Hyalangium gracile: one gene and its partner. The protein of the gene in region 1 interacts with the protein of each later gene in a pairwise test. Links are inferred from orthologs where the notes say so. Each region holds a gene or a part of one and is shown in the gene's direction. Other genes may lie near its edges.

Region 1 (7,376 bases):
GACCCGGAAGACTTCATGCTGGTGGAGCATGAGCTGCGGCGTGGCGGGTTCGCGCCGGAGATGCTCCGGGTGGAGACGCAGGAGGAGATGCGCGAGGCCCTGCGGGGGCGGGACTGGGACGTCATCCTCTCCGACTTCCGGCTGCCCGTCTTCAGCGCGCCCGAGGCGCTGCGGGTGCTCCACGAGACGGGCCTGGACATTCCGCTGCTCATCGTCTCCGGGACGGTGGGAGAGCAGGAGGGCTTGGAGATGATGCGGGCGGGGGCGCGGGACTATTTCCCCAAGGACCGCATCGCCCGGCTGGCGGCGGCCGTCACCCGGGAGCTGGCCGAGGCGGAGGCGCGGCGGGCCAGAGTGCGGGCGGAGATGGAGCGGGCGCTGCTGGCCCGGGTGGGCGAGGTGCTCACCGCGCCCATGGACTTCGAGCAGTGGCTGGCCCGGCTGGTGCGGCTGCCCATCCCCACGCTGGCCGACTGCTGCGCCATCTTCCTGTGCGAGGAGGGCGACAGCCTGCGGCTGGCGGCGCTGGCCCACGAGAAGTCCGAGGCCGAGCGCCTGGAGCACGAGCCGCGCACGCGGCGCAGCCCGGAGGCCTCCATCGGGCCCTCGCACGTGCTGCGCACCGGGCAGCCCGAGCTGATCGCCGACGTGGCCGAGCGGCAGGCGCAGCTCACGCAGGACCCGGCGCACCAGCGCTTCGTCAGCGCGCTGGGGCTGCGCTCCGCGCTCTACGTGCCGCTGCGGGGCCACCCGGGGGCGCTGGGGGTGCTCGCGCTGGGCACGCTGGGGCGCAGGCGGCTGGGCAGGGAGGACCTGGTGATGGCGCAGGAGCTGGCCCGCCGCGTCTCGCTGGTGCTGGACAACGCGCTGCTCTTCCAGGAGATGCAGGACGCGGTGCGCCTGCGCGACGACTTCCTCACCGTGGCGGCCCACGAGCTGCGCACCCCGCTCACCACGCTGCAGCTGCAGCTGGGCGCGCTCACCCAGCGGGCCCGGCGGGACAGCGCCGCGCCGGACTTCTCCGAGCGCCTGGAGCGCTGCCAGCGCCAGGTGCGGCGCCTGGGCACGCTGGTGGAGGCGCTGCTGGACGTGTCGCGGCTGTCCAGCGGGCAGATGCTGCTGCAGCCGGAGCGCGTGGACCTGGGGGAGCTGGTGGCGGAGGTGGTGGACCGGCACGCCGCGGAGGCCCAGGGGGCGCGCTGCGAGGTCCGCCTCGAAGCGCGCCCCGGCCTGTACGGCCAGTGGGATAGGCTGCGCGTGGACCAGGCGGTGTCGAGCCTGCTGAGCAACGCGCTCAAGTTCGGCTCGGGACAGCCGGTGGAGGTGCGGGTGACAGGCGCTGGAGGCGTGGCACGCGTGGAGGTGGGGGACCGGGGCATCGGCATTCCGCCGGAGCAGCTCGAGCGCATCTTCGAGCGCTTCGAGCGCGCCGTCTCCTCGCGCTCCTATGGAGGGCTGGGCTTGGGGCTGTACCTGGCGCGCCGCGTGGCGGAAGCTCACGGCGGGCACGTGTGGGCGCAGGCCCGGCCGGGCGGAGGCGCCGCCTTCACCCTGGAGCTGCCACTGGAGTCGGCGGAGGTGCACGCATGAAGGCTCGACCGCTGCTGGTGGTGGACGACGACGCGGACCTGCGCGAGGCCATCACCGACGTGCTGCGCGACGCGGGCTACGAAGTCATCGTCGCCAGCAACGGCCGCAACGCGCTGGAGGTGCTGGCCCGCAGCAACCCGCTGCCCGGGCTGGTGCTGCTGGACATGATGATGCCGGTGCTGGATGGCGCCGGCTTCCTGGCGGAGGTGCGCAAGCATCCCCAGTTCGCGGCCGTGCCGGTGGTCGTCTTCTCGGCCAGCGCCAGCCCCAACCTCCAGGAGCTGGGCGCGCGCGGGTGGGTCCGCAAGCCGGTGGACCTGGAGGCGCTGCTGGAGGTCGTCAGCCAGCATGCGCTCACCTGAGCGGGGCTCAGCCCGAACGGCGCACCCAGTCCACCCAGAGGCCCAGGTCCCTCATGCCCAGGCGGCGGTAGACGGCGTAGCCCTGCTCGGTGGACTGGAGGACGGCGGCGACACGGCCCCGCCGCTGCGCGTCGAGCAGCAGCCCGCGCATCACCTCGGTGGCCAGCCCGCGGCCTCGCGCGGTGTGGGAGGTGGCCACCAGGAAGACGCCGGCGGTGTCTCCCGCGTCATGCGTCAGCCCGCCGGTGATGAGCTGGCCGCCCTCGCGGATGCCTCGGATGTGCAGCTCCGGGAAGTGCCGGGCGTGCCACGGCTCGAGGTGGATGGAGGTGCTGGGGCCGAAGGCCGCCGCGTTGAGGGGGATGAGCTCCTCCTGGGAGGTGAGCTCCTCGAGCGGGATGCTGGGGGGCGTGAGCGGCCCGTCCTCGAAGCCCAGGCCCATGGCGAAGGTGCCGCCGTCCTCCTTCCGGTAGCCGGCGCGGGCCAGGAGCTGCTCGGCGGCCGTCGTCCCCGGGGGCAGCGGCACCCGCCAGAGCCGGATGCCGTGGGCGCGGTAGAAGTCCTCGAGCCGGGGCAGCCCTGCCTCCAGGGCCTCGAGGCTCTCGAAGAAGGCCTGCTGCTGGGAGAGCGTCTCGGGGTGGCTGGGCTGGGCGAAGGCCCAGAGCCCGGGCAGTCCCAGATGGAGCAGGCCCCCCTGGGCCGCCTGGAACTTCTTGTAGGCCACGATGTTGGCGCGCAGGCGCGCGGAGAGCTCGGCGTCCGTCACGACCAGCAGGGTAGGACGACTCCGCCTCTTGGAGAACAACCCTCTCGTGGAAAGTCCTCGCGAGGGGTGGCAGGACGGTTAGGTTGAAGAAACTCACCCTATGGACTCGCGCTTCTTCGCCTTCAATCCCCGCCCCACCCGGCTGGCCCTCGTGGTGGGGGCGTGCGCGCTCGCGGTGCTCACCGCCTGGGCGCTGGCGGCGGCCCGCCAGGACACCGAGCCCTTCGCCGAGGCCCGGGCCGGCATCACCGCGGGGCTGATGCTCGTCTTCCTCTACGCCTTCCACCGGCTGCGCCCCCGGCCCGAGTGGGGCGTCACCCTGAGTGCCATGGGGGTGCGCGTGGCCCGGCCCTTCAGCAACGCCCCGCCCATGGAGCTGACGTGGGCGCAGATCGGCTCGCTGCGCCGGCTCGGCCGCAAGGGGGACGTGCTGGGGCTCTTCTTCCACGAGCAGGGCCGGGTGCTGATTCCCCGGCATCTCTTTGCCCGCAAGGCTGTTTTCGAAGAGCTGATTTCCGCGCTGGAGGAGCGGCTTCCACCCCCTCGACACGACGCCTGAACGGCGTGGGGAAGACACCCTCTCCGGCCCTGAAACGGCGAGCAGGCAACCGAACGACTTTTCTGAATATTTCCGCTGCCTTGCGTCTGGTCGTCCTCCTTGTCCGAGGGGGCCCGAGGTGATAGGCACACACCCCTGATCCCAGGCAGCATTTCGAAGGAAAACCCAGCATGGAAAAGACTCCCTCGACCGGTGTCTCACCGACGCCGCCGCCCGTGGAGTATGGGACCGACAGCATCACCAAGCTCGAGGGCCGCGAGGCGGTCCGCAAGCGGCCGGGCATGTACATCGGCGACACCATGACGTACGGGCTGCACAAGCTCGTGTACGAGGTGGTGGACAACTCCGTGGACGAGGCGCTGGCGGGCTACTGCACGGACATCGACGTCGTCATCCACGTGGACGGCTCGCTGAGCGTCCAGGACAACGGGCGTGGCATTCCGGTGGGGCCGCACCCGGATCCGAAGTTCCAGGACAAGGACACGGTGGACGTGGTGCTGACGGAGCTGCACGCCGGCAGCAAGTTCGGCAACGGCGCCTACAAAGTGTCCGGCGGCCTGCACGGGGTGGGCGTCACGTGCGTGAACTTCCTGTCCGAGTGGCTGAAGGTCCGCATCCAGCGCAACGGCAAGGTGTACGAGCAGAGCTACGCCCGGGGCGTGCCGCAGGGCAAGGTGTCGGAGGTGGGCACCACGGACAAGCGGGGCACGCTGGTGTGGTTCAAGCCGGACCCCGAGGTGATGGAGGTCCGCGACTTCGACTTCGAGACGCTGAGCCAGCGCCTGCGCGAGCTGGCGTTCCTCAACGCCGGCCTGCGCATCACCATCCGGGACGAGCGCTCCAACAAGGAGCACGAGTTCAAGTTCGAGGGCGGCATCGGCTCGTTCGTGGAGTACCTGAACAAGTCGAAGCAGGCGCTGCACGACAAGCCCATCTACTTCCGCGCGGAGAAGGAGGGGGTGTCGCTGGAGCTGGCCATGCAGTGGAACGATGGCTACGACGAGCGCATCTACACCTTCGCCAACAACATCAACACGCACGAGGGTGGCAGCCACCTGTCCGGCTTCAAGGCGGCGCTGACGCGCACGCTCAACAGCTACGCGGAGAAGAGCGGGCTGTGGAAGGACCTGAAGGAGACGCCCACCGGCGAGGACGCGCGCGAGGGCCTGGCGGCCGTCATCTCCGTGAAGCTGCCCAACCCCCAGTTCGAGGGGCAGACGAAGACGAAGCTGGGCAACAGCGAAATCAAGGGTCTGGTCGAGCAGATGGTGAACGACCAGCTCGCCACGTACCTGGAAGAGAACCCCGTCAACGGCAAGAAGGTGGTGGCGAAGATTGGCGACGCGTGCCGGGCGCGCATCGCGGCGCGCAAGGCGCGCGAGACGGTGCGGCGCAAGGGCGTGCTGGATGGCGGCTCGCTGCCGGGCAAGCTGGCCGACTGCCAGAGCCGGGACCCGAGCGAGAGCGAGCTCTACATCGTCGAGGGTGACTCCGCAGGTGGCTCGGCGAAGCAGGGGCGGGACCGGCGCAACCAGGCCATCCTCCCGCTGCGCGGCAAGATCCTGAACGTGGAGAAGGCGCGCTTCGAGAAGATGCTGACGAGCGCGGAGATCGTCACGCTCATCACCGCGCTGGGCACGGGGATTGGGGCGGAGGACTACGATCCGAACAAGGCGCGCTACCACCGCATCATCCTGATGACGGACGCCGACGTGGACGGCAGCCACATCCGCACGCTGCTCCTGACGTTCTTCTACCGGCAGATGCGCGAGCTCTTGGAGCGTGGGTACCTCTACATCGCGCAGCCGCCGCTCTACAAAGTGACGCGCAACAAGAAGGACATGTACGTCAAGGACGAGCGCGCGCTGAACGAGTACCTGCTGCGCAGCGCCTCGGAGCACTCGCGGGTGGTGACGCCGGCTGGGGAGCTGGGCGGCAACGAGCTGAAGGCGATGCTCGAGAAGGTCATCACCTACGAGGAGAAGTTGGAGAAGCAGGCCAAGCGCCGGGATGCGCGGGTGGTGGACGCGCTGGTGCAGGCGGCGCGGGTGACGGCGGAGACGCTGTCGGACGAGAAGGCAATCGAGGCGGAAGTGGAGCGGATGTACAGCTACTTCCGGACGCGGATGCCGGACGTGCTGGGGCGGGTGAAGCACGAGCGCCGGGATGATCCGGAGCACCACACGAAGAAGCTGGTGTTCCACACGGAGATCAACGGGAGCATGCGCGAGACGGTGCTGGACTACGCGTTCCTGTCGTCTCCGGAGTACCTGGAGCTGGTGGGGCTGCGCGAGGCGTTCGCGTCGCTGGGCCGGCCGCCGTACACGGTGAAGCTGGAGGGCGGCGAGGTGACGGCGTACTCGGTGCAGGAGGTGCTGGCGGCGGTGCGCAAGGACGCGCAGAAGGGGCTGGGGCTGCAGCGCTACAAGGGTCTGGGCGAGATGAACCCGGAGCAGCTCTGGGACACGACGATGAACCCGGCCACGCGCACGCTCTTGCAGGTGCAGCTCAAGGACGCGGTGGAGAGCGACGAAATCTTCTCGCTGCTGATGGGCGAGGCGGTGGAGCCGCGGCGCGAGTTCATCGAGCGCAACGCGCTGGACGTGCAGAACCTGGACATCTGAGCCGGGAGTCAGGCGCCCCTCTCCCGCTGGGAGAGGGGTGAGAGGAGGGGTGAAGCTTGATTACCGAGATCGAGGTCAAGAACTTCAAGACCCTCCGAGACGTGAAGATTCCGCTCGCGCCGGGCATCACCGTGATGGTGGGTGCGAACAACAGCGGCAAGTCCAACGCGCTCGCGGTGCTCAAGCTGCTGAGCGAGGGGGAGCGCCATCTCGATTATCTTGCTGCGACATCTGCACTGGGAGGGATGCAGTCTGTCCTCGCACGGGACGCGGCAGACCCAGTGAGAGTCGTCCTCCGTACCCGGCGACCTATGGAGGAGGAGCGCATCTACGGCTTTCAACTGACGCCTGATGGGCGCAAAGCAGGAGAATGGCTCGCCAAACCGCAATTCAGATATGGCCAGATGCAATGGGATCGACTGGATTTGCGGCATGAGCAGACATGGATGGAGCACCTGCGAAAATTCTTGGAGGCCACGACCGTTCACGATCTCTCCGTGGCGGCACTCCGAGCTCCAGCCATTGTGCGGCAAGACGCGAAGTTGGGAACCGACGGGAAGGATGCGGCGGCTGTACTCGACAGGCTCGCCGGTGAGCATCCATCGCTGAGAGACGCAATTGATGAAACCGTCCAACGCGCTGCCCACGAAGTGAAGCGGATTGTGACTCGACCAGGCCCAGAGCCAGGGACCAAGGTCCTGGGGGTCGAGGAAAAAGACGGTAGGGTCTATGGAGCGGAGGACGTGTCGGACGGGCTCCTTCTCTTTATTGGCGTGGCGGTTGCCGCGCAATTGAGGGCCAGCACACCCTGCATTCTGGCCATCGAAGAGCCAGAAAGAGGGATCCATCCACGCAGGCTACGCGATCTCGTCGATCACCTGCTCCGGCTGACAAAGTCTGGCGTCCAGGTAGTGCTAACGACGCACTCTCCAACACTGCTTGACGAATTCCGGGATACACCCGAAAGCGTTCTCATCTTCGACCGTGACGAGAAAGGTACCCACGTCACCCATCTCTCGGACCGCCCGGACTGGGCCGAGCAGCTCAAGGGGGCTCCCCTGGGAGAACTCTGGTACTCGGGGGTCCTAGGGGGCGTGCCGGGCCGATGAAGCTCGCCTTCTGCGTCGAGGATGATACCGACGAGGAAGTGTTTCGAGTCCTGGTCTCGAAAGCTCTCGGTACGGAGGTGGTTCCGAGCGAGACGCAGTATCGGTTCGCACGCGGAGGGTGGACCAACGCGCTCCGCCTGGCTCCCATCATCGCCAAGGACGCGTACCATAAAGGGCTCGATGGGGCTCTCTTCGCCATCGACAATGATGGCGCTGCACCTACGCACTCGGTGACCCACAACGATGCGGCCAAGGGCTGCCGGCTTTGTGAATTGCGCACTGCGGCTAGGATCCATGAGCCGCTCTCCTGGCCGCGTCAGGGCTTGCCGGCACTGCGCTACCTGTTTGCGGTCCCAGTTCAGACGC
Region 2 (7,589 bases), on another replicon or contig:
GGCTGTGATCGTGGATGGCGCGCGCGACCAGCTCCTTGCCCGAGCCCGTCTCGCCACGGATGAGGACGGGCACCTTCAGGTCCGCCACGCGCGCAATGTCCTCGCGCACGCGGCGGGTGCCCGCGCTCATGCCCACCATGCCCAGCTCGTCGCCGGTGGCCGCCTCGGGCGAGCTCGTCTGATGGAGCAGCAGCACGATGCGCTCGGCCAGCACGAGGGGAACTCCCTGGGCGAGCGCCTCGGGCCCGAAGTCCCGGCTGCCGACGAGCGGCTCGTCCCCCACGCGGACCGCGCTGCCTCCCTCCTCCACCCGGATCCTCACGCCCGCCTCGCCCGCGCGCTCGAACACCACGGGCTTGCGGCTGAGGAACATGTCCGCCAGGGGCATGCCCAGGGTGCCGCCAGGGCGCAGGAAGTCGGGACCGAGGCGGGAGATGGCCACCGTTCCGCCCGAGCTCAGCCCTCCGAGCAGCAGCCGCTCGCCGGCACGCTGAGGCGTGGGATGGGAGACGATGGTCAGGGCGGGAACGAGACCTGTGGCCTGTTCGGAGTTTCGGGTCGGCGTGGCAGCTGTCGAGATGTCAGAGACCTTCGGGTCCGCCATGAGAGAGCCTGCTCGGTGAGACCGCGGGAGCGCGGCGAGTGTAGCGCCTCTTGAGGGCAGGGTGGCGCGAGAGAGCCTCCCGGCGCGGTAGGCTGCGGGCGGGATGAGCGAGACCCGGGCGCTACGCGAAAAGTTGGAAGAGATCCAGGTCGAACTCCGCCGGACGAAGGAGCACCTGGAGAAGCTGCGAGCACACCAGGCCCGGGAGCGGGAGCCCCTGGCGCGGGAGCTGGAGGCCGCGCGGCGCGAGGTGGCGGAGCTGCGCATCCGTCTCCAGAAGGCCGAGTCCGCGGGCAGTCTTCCCCCACCCGCCACGGGCATCGCGCTGCCCGAGCCCGGGAGCGGTGAGCGCTCGTTGGAGGCCACCACCGCGCTCGTCGCGCTCGCCCGGCACCCAGCCTCCGAAGAGGCGGCCATGCCCGTGCTGTCGAGGCTGTTGAAGCTCGCCCCGGTGGACGTGCGGTTCCGCCTGGCGCCCATGTCGCCGAAGGTGGTGGCGCGGTTGCCCATCGCGCGGGCGGCCGAGCTCCGCGCGGCGCTCCGGGCGGAGGGCTTCCTCGCGGTGAGCTGCCCGGTGGGGCCCCGAGCGGCGGCGGGCTGGGTGAGGGTGCGGCAGTTCGGGCTCGAGGAGCAGCACCTGAGCGTGGAGGGCATCCTGGGCGAGAGGCTGCGGGTGCGTTACCCGGAGCTGCGCCTGGTGATGAGGGGACGCCGGATCTCGACCCAGGAGGAGACCGAGCACGTGGTGGAGAGCCATCACCATGCGGGGATGGGCCACCACCGGGTGCACCGCGTGGTCGAGGTGAGACAGGAGCAGGTGGAGAACTTCGTCTGGGTGCTCGGCAAGGGGACGCGGCTGGCCTTCACGCAGTCCACGCACTTCAACGGACTGGGGGACGAGCTGGCCTCGTCGGTGTTCGAGAACCTCCAGCGCCTGGCGAACGCGCTCGCGCGGCGAGCGCCCCACGTCGCGAAGGACGAGCGGTTCCTGCAGATGCCGCGCTTCACCCTGCCGCTCGTGGATCAGGACCGGAGCCAGGAGCTGCTGGCCGAGCTGCTGTTCCAGGCCGTCGAGGAGGGGCTGTGGCCATGAGCGAGACGCGCGCCCTGAACGACAAGCTGAAGGAAGTCCGGGAGGAGCTCCGCCAGACACGCGAGCAGCTCGACCAGCAGCGCACGCAGCATGTCCGCGAGCAGCAGGCGCTGCGCAAGGCCATCGAGGAGACGCGGCGCGAGGCGGCCCGGCTGCGCGAGCGTCTCGAGAAGGTGGAGGCACGCAGGCGGGCGCAGGCTGACGGACGAGGCCATCCAGGAGGGGAGGGAGCCTGAGCCCTGCCCGTTTGATCGGCGCGCGGGGGGCGTCTGGCTTAGAGTAGGCCCATGGCGAAGACCGCACCCCGTAGCAAGGCCCCCGCGAAGAAGAAGCCCACGGCGAAGAAGCCCGCTCCTCGCGCCGCTGCCCCCAAGGCGTCCAAGCCCTCCAAGCCCGCCAGGCCCCCGGAGCCGCCCAAGGCCCCCGAGGTCACCATCCTGGAGCCCGAGCCCGTCGAGGCCGCTCCCACCCAGAAGGCGCTGCCCGCCGGCGAGCCCGTGGACAAGGGCCGCGCGCTGCCGTTCGAGATCGACCCCAAGCGCGTGGAGGAGAGCCTCAAGAAGCTCCAGGGCGAGATGGTCCACTGGGCCAACAAGGGCCGCTACACCAAGGTGCGCTTCAAGTTCCGCGGCAAGCAATTGCTGCCGGACCTGCCGCTGGCCGCCGTCGTCGCCGCCGAGGGCCTCAGCTTCTACTGGGGCGGCATCCTGCGCGTGCTCGTCGCCAACGTGGTGGGCAAGAGCGTGCTCCAGGTGGAGTTCATCAACGACTCCGAGAAGCGTGTCCAGGCCGGCAAGGAGGCGCTCCTGTCCGGTGACGTGGATCAGGCGCTCGCCCACTTCCGCGAGGCCCTCTCCATGGACCGCGACAACGCCGCCGCCCACCTCAACGTCGGCGTCGCCCTGAAGCTCAAGGGAGACCGCGAGGGAGCCCTCGCTTCTTTCGAAAAAGCCAGGGAAAAAGACCCGGAGGGACCCGTCGGAACCGAGGCCGAGCGGCTTGCCGCCCCCCTGCGTCCCAAGAGTGTTGCCTAGCCTCTCCCACACCTGCCGGGCAGGCCTGCCAACACCCCCCCGTTTCCCCTGTTGACGCAGGAAGATCCGAGGGTTACGAACGCTCCCACGCAGGGCGGATGCCTCCTCCGGGCGGGCCCGCCCCTACCTTCCAGAGCGCTCAAAACCCATGGCCGACGACACCACTGACAAGCCGGCAACGCCCCCCGCACCTCCGCCGAGCGGACCGAGCAGCGCGGGCGAGCTGATCCCCGTCAACATCGAAGACGAGATGCGTCGCTCGTATCTCGACTACTCCATGTCCGTCATCATCGGGCGCGCCCTGCCCGACGTGCGTGACGGCCTCAAGCCCGTGCACCGCCGCGTCCTCTACGCGATGCACGAGCTGGGCAACACCCACAACCGCGCGTACAAGAAGAGCGCCCGCGTGGTGGGCGACGTGATCGGCAAGTACCACCCGCACGGCGACAGCGCCGTGTACGACGCGATGGTGCGCCTGGCCCAGGAGTGGAGCCTGCGCTACCTGCTGGTGGACGGGCAGGGCAACTTCGGCAGCGTCGACGGCGACTCGCCCGCGGCCATGCGTTACACGGAAGTGCGCATGGACCGCCTGGCCGAGGAGCTGCTGGCGGACATCGACAAGGAGACGGTGGAGTTCGGGCCCAACTACGACGACTCGCTCACCGAGCCGCTCGTGATGCCCTCGAAGTTCCCCAACCTGCTGGTCAACGGCAGCAGCGGCATCGCGGTGGGCATGACGACGAACATCCCGCCCCACAACATGGGCGAGGTGATCGACGGCACGCTGCACCTCATCGACCACCCGGAGGCCACCGTCCAGGACCTGATGCAGTTCATCCCCGGTCCGGACTTCCCCACCGCCGGGATGATCACCGGCCGCGAGGGCATCCTCCGCGCCTACACCACCGGCCGCGGGCAGATCACCCTGCGCGGCAAGACGGAGATCGAGGAGAGCAAGAAGGGAGACCGTGAGGCCATCATCATCACGGAGATCCCCTACCAGGTGAACAAGGCGCGGCTCATCGAGAAGATCGCCGACTTGGTGCGCGAGAAGAAGCTGGAGGGCATCAGCGACATCCGCGACGAGAGCGACCGGCAGGGCATGCGCATCGTCATCGAGCTCAAGCGCGATGCCATCTCCGGGGTGGTGCTCAACAACCTGTACGCCACCACCCCGCTGGAGACGACGTTCGGCGCGGTGATGCTGGCCATCGACGGCGGGCAGCCGCGCACGCTCACCCTCAAGGAGCTGCTGGACCGCTTCATCGCCCACCGCCGCGACGTCGTCACCCGCCGCAGCCGCTACGAGCTGAAGAAGGCGCTGGCCCGCCTGCACATCGTCGAGGGCTTGCTGGTCGCGCAGGACCTCATCGACCTGGTGGTGAGCCTCATCCGCGCCTCCAAGGATCCGGACGAGGCGCGCTGGGGCCTGATGCACATCCTGTCCCCGGCGCTGTACGAGAACGCGAACTTCCGCAACCTGCCGCGCATCGACTACGCGCAGGCCAGGGCGCAGATGGAGCTGCTGGTCAGCCGCGCGCGCGCCGAGGAGCCCAGCTACGCGGGCCTGGAGCACAAGTACGAGGGCGCGGGCTTCAGCGAGGACCAGGCGCAGAACATCCTCGAGATGCGCCTGCAGCGCCTCACCGGCCTGCAGCGCGAGGAGCTCTTCAAGGAGCTGCTCGCCCTCATCCGGGACATCGCCCGGCTGCGGGACATCCTCGCCAACGAGCGCAGCCTGCTCCACGTCATCAAGACGGAGCTGCAGGACATCCGCGCGCGCTACAGCGACAAGCGCCGCACGGAGATCACCGGCGAGGTGTCCGAGATCACCAGCGAGGACCTCATCGCCGAGGAGGACATGGTCGTCACCCTGTCCCACACCGGCTACGTGAAGCGCTCGCCGCTGAGCGAGTACCGGGCCCAGAAGCGCGGCGGCCGAGGCAAGACGGGCGCGACGACGAAGGAAGACGATTTCGTCACCGACCTGTTCGTGGCGAGCACGCACGCGTACCTGATGCCCATCACCACCAAGGGCAAGCTGTACTCGCTCAAGGTGCACCAGATTCCGCAGGCCAGCCGCACCTCGCGCGGCAAGGCCATCGTCAACCTGGTGCAGTTCGGCGAGGGCGAGAAGCTGGCCCAGGTGCTGGTGACGCGGGACTTCCCGGAGAACCGCTACGTCTTCTTCGTCACCAAGCGCGGCGTGGTGAAGCGCACGGACCTGAGCTCGTTCGCCAACGTGCGCGCCAGCGGCCTCATCGCGCTGGGCATCGACGAGGGGGACGAGCTGGTGGCGGTGAAGATCACCGACGGCAGCAAGGACGTGCTGCTGTCCACCGCGCAGGGCATGAGCATCCGCTTCACGGAGGAGGATGTCCGCTCCATGGGCCGCCAGGCCTACGGCGTGAAGGGCATTACGTTGGAGGATGGCGACGAGGTGGTGGGCGCCGACGTGGTGGAGAAGGGCACCACCATCCTCACCGTGACGGAGAACGGCTACGGCAAGCGCACCGAGGAGTCCGAGTACCGGGTCCAGGGCCGCGGCGGCAAGGGCATCATCGACATCAAGACCACCGAGCGCAACGGCAAGGTGGTGGGCCTGGTGCAGGTGAAGGACGGGGACGAGGTGATGCTCGTCACCAACGGCGGAATGCTCATCCGCATGAAGGCCAAGGAGATCTCCGTCATCGGCCGCAACACGCAGGGCGTGCGGCTGATCGCGCTGGAGAACGGCACGGAGAAGGTGACGGGCATCTCCAAGCTGCCGGAGTCCAACGAGTCCGAGGATGCCGACACGAGCGCCGCCTCGAGCGATGCGCCGGTCACCGAGGACGCCGAGTCCTCGTCCGAAGCCGCGCCTTCCGACACCGAGAGCACCGACGCCCCGGAAGGCTCCGAGCCGGGTGACGGCACTCCCGAGGAGAGCTGAGCCTGCACGCCTCCGCCCCTCTGCCTCGCGCGGAGGGGCGTGAGCCCAGGTGCCGGGCTGCCGAGGACTGCGACACCGTGGGGCAGGATGCTACCTGTCTCTCGAGCGGGTAGGACGGGACCCATGCGTCGGCGGTCTCGCCGAGGGCAGCGCATTCGAGCGACATCGTGTGGCCGTGCATACCCTGGCGCGGTTACGTGAGGTTCAATGCGTGTGCGGGAGGTCGGTGAGGCACCCATGGGACAGTCCAGCCGCCAGGGGATGGGGTCGGGGCAGGGGCCAGGGGATGACGCGCTGGTCGTCCAGTTGGAGGTCGCCGAGGCGCGGCTCCGCATCGTCCTGGGGCTCACGGACGGCGTCGTCTTCGAGTTCGACGCGGAGGGCCGCTACGTCGGCATCTGGACGCAGTCGGATCTGCTGCTGACGCTGCCTCGGGAGCAGGCCCTGGGGCGCACGCTCATGGAGGTGCACGGTCCCCAGGTGGGAGCGTTCTTCATGGAGCGGCTCCGGCAGACGCTGGAGACGGGCCAGCCGCTGCGCTTCGAGTACAGCCTGGAGGTGGCGGGCGGGCACCGCTGGTTCAGCGCGGAGTCCATGCGGGTGCCTCACCGCACCACGGTGGCCTTCCTGGTGCGGGACATCACCCAGCACAAGGCGATGGAGCAGCGGCTGATCCAGGCCGACCGGCTGGCGGCGCTGGGCACGCTGGCGGCGGGGGTGGCGCACGAGGTGAACAACCCCCTGAGCTACGTCTCGTCGAACCTGAACTTCATCTCGGAGAACCTGACGGCGGTGAAGCGGGCCATGAGCGGCGTGGATGGGCCGCTCGATGTGACGTTCGTGGAGCGGCTGCTGGGAGAGTGCGCCGAGGCGCTCGCGGAGGCGCGAGAGGGCACCACCCGCATCCGCCACGTGGTGGGCGACCTGAAGACGTTCGCGCAGGTGGAGACGGAGGAGGGGCTCGCGGACGTGAAGCGGGCGCTCGAGTCGTCCCTCAGCCTGGTCACTCCGGAGCTGCGGCACCGGGCCCGGATCAACCGGCACCTGGAGGATGTGCCTCCCGTGCGGGGCAACGAGTCCCGGCTGGGACAGGTGTTCCTCAACCTGCTGATCAACGCGGCGCAGGCCATCGACTCGGGCGCTCCGGAGCGGAACCAGGTGGACGTGCACCTGCGCGGCGAGGGCCGGTGGGTGGTGATCGAGATTCAGGACACCGGGCATGGCATCCCGCCGGATCTCCTGAAGCTCATCTTCGATCCGTTCTTCTCGACCCGGCCGGTGGGGATTGGCACCGGGCTGGGGCTCTCCATCTGCCACGGCATCGTCACCGCGCTGGGCGGGGAGATCTCGGTGGAGAGCACCGTGGGGCGAGGGACGTGCTTCCGCGTGCGGCTGCCGGTGGGCGACGAGGACGCGGTGTCGGCTGGCACCGCGCCGATGTAGGCGCCCGAGCGGGCCTCAACGCCCTGCCTTCCGGAGGGTGGAGGCGGCCTGGGCGAGGGCCTCGTCGAGCTCGGCACCTTCTGCTCCGCGCCAGCGCTGCTCGGACTGAGCGTAGAGCCGGGTCATCCGTCGGCGCGCGGTCGAGGCGAGCGCGGCCAGCTCCGAGCCCGCGCGGCGCTTCCTGGAGGCGTGAGCGCTCTCGGGCACGTCGGACATCGTCTCGAGCATCACGTGGAGATCGTGCAGCTCGCCGAAGGCATCCTGGAGTTCCTTGAGGCGCTGGATGGTGTCGTGCACGCCGTCCAGCTTGCCGAAGGGCTCCAGCAGGTAGCGCACGCGCTTGGCGGTGATGCGGGAGGCATGCGCGCCCTCGACGTCGGCCATGCCTTCGATGCGGTCCAGGCGTTCTCGGAGGCGGTGGCCCTGGCGCACCACCCGCTTCGCGGTGTCCTTCCCGAAGGTGCGCCGACCGCTGGCCTTGGC

The links.
Region 2: the proteins of gyrB (region 1) and gyrA interact in binary tests that used the Escherichia coli proteins (3 or more experiments, as listed by UniProt). The link is inferred for Hyalangium gracile from one-to-one orthologs.

What each region holds. Positions count from the first base shown.
Region 1 is NZ_JAHXBG010000001.1:387,036-394,411, reverse strand. Bases 3,048-6,174 are described here. They hold gyrB (DNA topoisomerase (ATP-hydrolyzing) subunit B), read left to right. Parts: upstream 3,048-3,447; coding sequence 3,448-5,901; downstream 5,902-6,174. Other genes in these bases: KY572_RS01680 (AAA family ATPase), read left to right, coding at 5,958-6,174; KY572_RS01690 (hypothetical protein), read left to right, coding at 3,048-3,277. Outside these bases: KY572_RS01705 (sensor histidine kinase), read left to right, coding at 1-1,590; KY572_RS01700 (response regulator), read left to right, coding at 1,587-1,952; KY572_RS01695 (GNAT family N-acetyltransferase), read right to left, coding at 1,960-2,757; more of KY572_RS01690, read left to right, coding at 2,819-3,047; more of KY572_RS01680, read left to right, coding at 6,175-7,010; KY572_RS01675 (hypothetical protein), read left to right, coding at 7,007-7,376. UniProt on the Escherichia coli protein: DNA gyrase negatively supercoils closed circular double-stranded DNA in an ATP-dependent manner to maintain chromosomes in an underwound state.
Region 2 is NZ_JAHXBG010000027.1:32,333-39,921, reverse strand. The notes cover bases 2,524-5,863. They hold gyrA (DNA gyrase subunit A), read left to right. Parts: upstream 2,524-2,879; coding sequence 2,880-5,663; downstream 5,664-5,863. Other genes in these bases: KY572_RS37780 (tetratricopeptide repeat protein), read left to right, coding at 2,524-2,731. Also shown: KY572_RS37795 (sigma 54-interacting transcriptional regulator), read right to left, coding at 1-604; KY572_RS37790 (hypothetical protein), read left to right, coding at 708-1,697; KY572_RS37785 (periplakin), read left to right, coding at 1,694-1,933; more of KY572_RS37780, read left to right, coding at 1,985-2,523; KY572_RS37770 (sensor histidine kinase), read left to right, coding at 5,901-7,106; KY572_RS37765 (CHAD domain-containing protein), read right to left, coding at 7,122-7,589. UniProt on the Escherichia coli protein: A type II topoisomerase that negatively supercoils closed circular double-stranded (ds) DNA in an ATP-dependent manner to maintain chromosomes in an underwound state.